Regions from separate parts of the Arthrobacter sp. MDT1-49-2 genome, predicted to be linked through region 2. Evidence: predicted binding sites of a transcription regulator. Region 2 holds the regulator's gene; the other holds the start of a gene.
What was found. The regulator HspR, encoded in region 2, represses chaperone genes until heat shock. The targets are predictions, from matches to a motif close to AAGTTGAGTCNNNNNGACTCAACTT.

Region 1: AC5RTS_RS00415 (Hsp20/alpha crystallin family protein) is a predicted target of HspR. The motif match lies at 1,244-1,268, and genes of this name have one in related genera.

What each region holds. Positions count from the first base shown of each region.
Region 1 covers NZ_JBNHFK010000001.1:87,472-89,851, reverse strand. Annotated here, with positions in the region: gene AC5RTS_RS00425 (phosphotransferase family protein) at 1-396, shown strand, start outside; gene AC5RTS_RS00420 (MBL fold metallo-hydrolase) at 471-1,205, shown strand; gene AC5RTS_RS00415 (Hsp20/alpha crystallin family protein) at 1,328-1,783, shown strand; gene AC5RTS_RS00410 (hypothetical protein) at 1,966-2,115, shown strand; gene AC5RTS_RS00405 (primosomal protein N') at 2,130-2,380, opposite strand, start outside.
Region 2 covers NZ_JBNHFK010000009.1:152,705-155,084, reverse strand. Annotated here, with positions in the region: gene AC5RTS_RS13550 (MOSC domain-containing protein) at 1-641, opposite strand, end outside; gene AC5RTS_RS13545 (heat shock protein transcriptional repressor HspR) at 699-1,211, opposite strand; gene AC5RTS_RS13540 (DnaJ C-terminal domain-containing protein) at 1,274-2,269, opposite strand.

The sequences.
Region 1 (2,380 bases), on a different contig from region 2:
GCGGGTGACGCCGTCATCCACGGCGACCTGCGCGCCGACAACATCCTCATCAGCCGCGGCCAGGCACTGTTCTGCGACTGGAACTTCCTGGGGACCGGCGCGGCCTGGATCGATTGGGCGGGGGTGCTGCCCTACGTCCGGCCGGACGGCATCGACGCCGACGCCTGGCTGCGCCGGTCCGTCCTCACCCGGGACGTGCCGGACGCCTATATCGATGCCTTGCTGGCAGCACTGCTGAACTACATGATCCATTGGGGCAGCCAGCCCGACGTCGAAGCGAGCCCCGTCCTGCGGATCCACGGGCGGTACACGGCCCGGCTGGTGTACGACTGGCTGGCCCACCGGGCACGCCCGCTTCGCCGTTCCACCCTTACCTGCAGTACCTCCAACGCCTAACATGCCGAAGCAGCGGGAAATGCCGCCTGATCCGAAGCACGGCTGCACCCGCCACTTCAGCTGAGGGAGCCCCAGTGAGACTCGGACCGCATCTGCACCGCATCGGCAACGACATAGTGGCTGCCTATCTGGTGGACACGGAGGACGGCGTTACCGTCGTAGACAGCGGGCTGCCCGGGCACTGGCGTGATCTGCTTACCGAACTGCAGGCGATGGGCCGCTCCCTTGGCGATGTACGCGGTGCAGTCCTGACACACGGGGACAGCGACCATATCGGCTTCGCCGAAAGACTGTGCAGGGAGACCGGGGTGCCGGTCTACCTGCACTCGCTCGATGCGGCCCGGGCGCGCGGCAGCAGCAAGCCCAAAGTCGCCATGGGTTCCCTACAACCCCTCCCGCTGATGCAGTTCCTCCTTTACGGGCTCCGGAAGCGCGGCTGGCGCCCGGAATACCTCACAGAGGTTACCGAGGTCGCTGACGGAGACGTTCTCCCGCTGCCCGGGGCGCCCCGGGTCATCGCCCTGCCCGGCCACTCCCCGGGCAGCATTGCCGTCCACGTACCGCGCGCCAACGCCGTCTTCGTTGGGGATGCGCTGACCACGCGCAGCGTGCTGACCGGCCGGACGGGCATTCAGCCGGCACCGTTCACCGATGACCCCTCGGCGGCCCTTGAGTCCCTGGGCCGCCTGGCGGGAGTGGAGGCCGGCTGGGTGCTGCCGGGACACGGCGCCCCGTGGCGTGGAAATCCCGGAGATGTACAGGACCTTGTCCGCCGGGCAGGCGAACAACATCCACCGCGAAAAAAGTAGTTGGCACTCACCCACCGAGAGTGCTAATCTGCTGCCGGAAGTTGAGTGGTACCGACTCAACTTTGGAACAATCGCCACAACAACGCTTGTCACAAGCGATCGAATGGAGGAGTTGATACGACATGGCTATGAAGTTTGATCCGTTCCAGGAACTCGACCGGATGGCACAGGCCCTGCGGGGCGAAGGCACCCTGCGCGGTATGCCGATGGATCTCTACCGGCAGGGCGACCACTACATCCTGGCCGCCGACCTGCCGGGCATCGATCCCGGTTCCATCGATGTCGACATTGACGGCCAGCTGCTGACCATCCGCGCCCAGCGCACCCTGCACGGCGCCGAGGGCGTCAAGTGGCTCACCCGTGAACGGGAAAGCGGCTCCTTCCTGCGCCAGCTGAACCTGGGCCAGGGCCTCGACACCGAGAGGATCTCCGCCAGCTACGAGAACGGTGTCCTGAGCGTCACCATTCCGGTCAGCGAAAAAGCCAAGCCGCGGAAGATCGCGGTGCAGGCGGCGCCGGCAGACGGCTCGGCAATCACGCAGGACAGCCAGTCCGAGCGTGAGGCCGTGTCCGCGTAGCGAAACAAACGGACGTAGCGCAACAAGCGGCACCAACGGGGTCCGGGATGCTTCCCGGGCCCCGTTGGCGTCTGCGCGCATCAGGTGGTCAAGGTCACCGGCGGCGGATTCGGAGGCGGCAGCTTCCCGGCGCGATACTGGGGATTAACCGATTTTTTCTTCGCAGGAAAGAGGGATTACCGGTGCGAATTCCTACCATCAACCACCGCGGCTGGATGATCCACGGCGTGCCCCGCGGACTCCTGGGCAGGCTCTCCCGGCTGGGCAGCGTTGCACAGCTTTCACTGCTCTCCCTGCTGGGCGCTTCGGCGGTGCTGCTCGAGCTCCTGTAGCGCGCGCAGCGGACCTACAGCACGTCGGTCCCGTCCACCCGCACATAGACCGGATCTCCGGTACGCCGAGCCGATGCGGCCGCCTTCGTGGAACGCAGGGCAGCCGTGACGGCCGGTGCCGCGGCATAGGGAAAGAACAGCAGTGTCCGGAACCGCCCGCCGGCACCGCCTAACTGGCCGTCCCGGACCTCCTTGGCGCCTGCTCCCGCCGCTGCGGTTTCTTCCACCGGTGCCGGACCCACGGTGCGGGTACCTTCCGGCAGGT
Region 2 (2,380 bases):
TGATGCGTGCCCAACACCTTCAGCGCCTTGGGTGCTGCGCCGACTCCGGCCTGGGGCTGGTCGATCATCAGGCAGCGCGGCATGCCCGGCCCCAGCCGCAGGAGTACGTCCGGGCCCAGCGCCAGCTCGGCGCCCGCCCATCCGTCCTCGGCAAATACCCGGTCCGCGCCGGTATCGATAATGATGTTGGCCCGGAAACGCCGTTCGTCCACCGCCGCGCCGGTGAGGTCATCCAGGGCGGCAAGGGAGGACGTGGTGACCAGGTGCAGAGGCGTTTCGTCATGGTGCTGCACGGTGGTTTCCGGCTGCACGCGCAGCTCTTGGCCCAGGGCTGAGCTCAGGGCACTGGCTGCCGCCGGTTCATCGGCCCGGTAGGACCGGCCGTCGGGGCCGGTCAGCACCGGAACGCCGTTGTCGTCGGCGCTGGAAGACCAGTGCATCAGGCCGGGCACCGGCCGGAAGCGGCGGGTGCGTTTGCCGCTGGCAATCCCGCCGTCGTTCGTATAGACCGCCCAGCCGCGGTCGCCCTGCAGGCCCCGGTCGGTGACCCCGACGGCGGCAAGGGCCTGGCCTGCGGTTGACTTGACCGGGTAGCGGTACAGCGCCCGCACGGTTCCGACCGGACTTCCCATCTGTGGCATCCCGGCATCATCTCACGCCGGACGGCCGGTGCCGCGGAAGGCAATGCTGCCGGGCGGTCAGAGTGACTGGATGTAGCCTTCGTCCGCATAGTTCCGGTCCGCCGACTTGCCGGCCGGCAGGGCACGGAGCCTGCCGCTGCGCTGCATCAGGGACACCAGGCCCAGCTGCTGTACCGTTCCCGGGGCGGGCGGGGGACGCTGGCCGCGGCTTAGGGTCACCACATCGCCGGCCCGGCCGGCGGCGAAGACGCGGCTGCGGTCCGAGGTGTAGCGGCGGGCAGTCTCGAGCTCGGAGGAGAGTTCGCTGACGCGCTGCCGCAGCCCGGTGACCTGGTTCTGCAGCTCCATGATCCGCTTGATGCCCTCCAGCGATACGCCCTCCTGGGAGAGCTTCTGGACTTCGCGGAGCAACTCGATATCCCGTTGGGAATACCGGCGTGACCGTCCCGGTGCCCGGCTGGGCCGGACTATTCCAAGCCGGTCATATTGCCGGAGGGTCTGCGGATGCATCTCCGCGAGCTCAGCGGCAACGGAGATCACAAAGATAGGCGCATTGACGTCTATGCCCATTGTTCCTCCTTCACTGCTGGTTGAAATCCTAACCCCGGCGGGTCACTCCGCCGGGGAGCCGGCTAGAGCCGTGCCTTGGCGGCGAGCCCCGCGCGCGGGTCCTCACCCTTGGTCGCTTCGGCAAAGGCCTCCACTGCGGCCTGGGCGTCTTTGTTCAGCCGTGAGGGCACGGCGACGTCGACTGTCACCAGCAGGTCGCCGTTGCCTTTGGACGTGTGCACGCCCCGGCCCTTGACCCTCAGGGTCCGGCCCGACGGCGTGCCGGCGGGCACCTTCAGGCGCACGGTCTCCGAGGTCAGCGTAGGCACCTCGATGGTGGCGCCCAGGGCGGCCTCGGGGAAGGACACCGGAACGTGGATCCGGATGTTGTTACCGTCGCGTATGAAGAAGTCATGCGGGGTGACGTGCACGGTGACCATCAGGTCCCCGGGTCCGGCTGCGCCGGACTGTCCCTTGCCGCGTACCCGGATCTTCTGTCCGTCCTTGACTCCGGCCGGGACCCGGACCTCGACCACTTCACCGCTGGGTTCGCGCAGGCCGATCACGGTGCCGTTGATGGACCCGGCGAAGGAGATGGTGGTGCTGGCCGTCCGGTCCGCGCCCTTGGTGGGTGGCGGTGCGCCGAAGCCCCCGCCGCCGAAACCGCCGCCGCCAAAGAGGTCCGCGAACTCCGGCGGGATGTTGCTGCCGCCGGCATTAAAAGTGGTTCGCCGTCCGCCGCCACGGGCGGTCTGGCCGAACAGGTCCCCGAAGATGTCTTCAAAGCCCGCGCCGCCTGCTCCGGCGCCGCCCGGCGCGCCGCCGGCTGTGAACCTGGCACCGCTGCCCATGGCCCGGATGGCGTCATACTGCTGGCGTTCCTCGGCGTCGGAGAGCACCGAGTAGGCCTCGGAGAGGTCCTTGAACATCCGCTCCGCATTGGCGTCACCCTGGTTCTGGTCAGGGTGGTACTTCCGTGCCAGCTTGCGGTACGCCTTTTTGATGTCGGCGTCGGACGCATCCTTGGGAACACCCAGAATCTTGTAGAAGTCCTTATCGACCCAATCCTGACTAGCCAATTGGCGTCCCCTTTCTTGTGCACTGATCCCGCGTCGCTGCCGGTTGCGCCGGCCGACGGGCTTGCTGCCGGCCCTGCTGCGGGACCTGCCTATGGAAATGTCCGGGGCTGC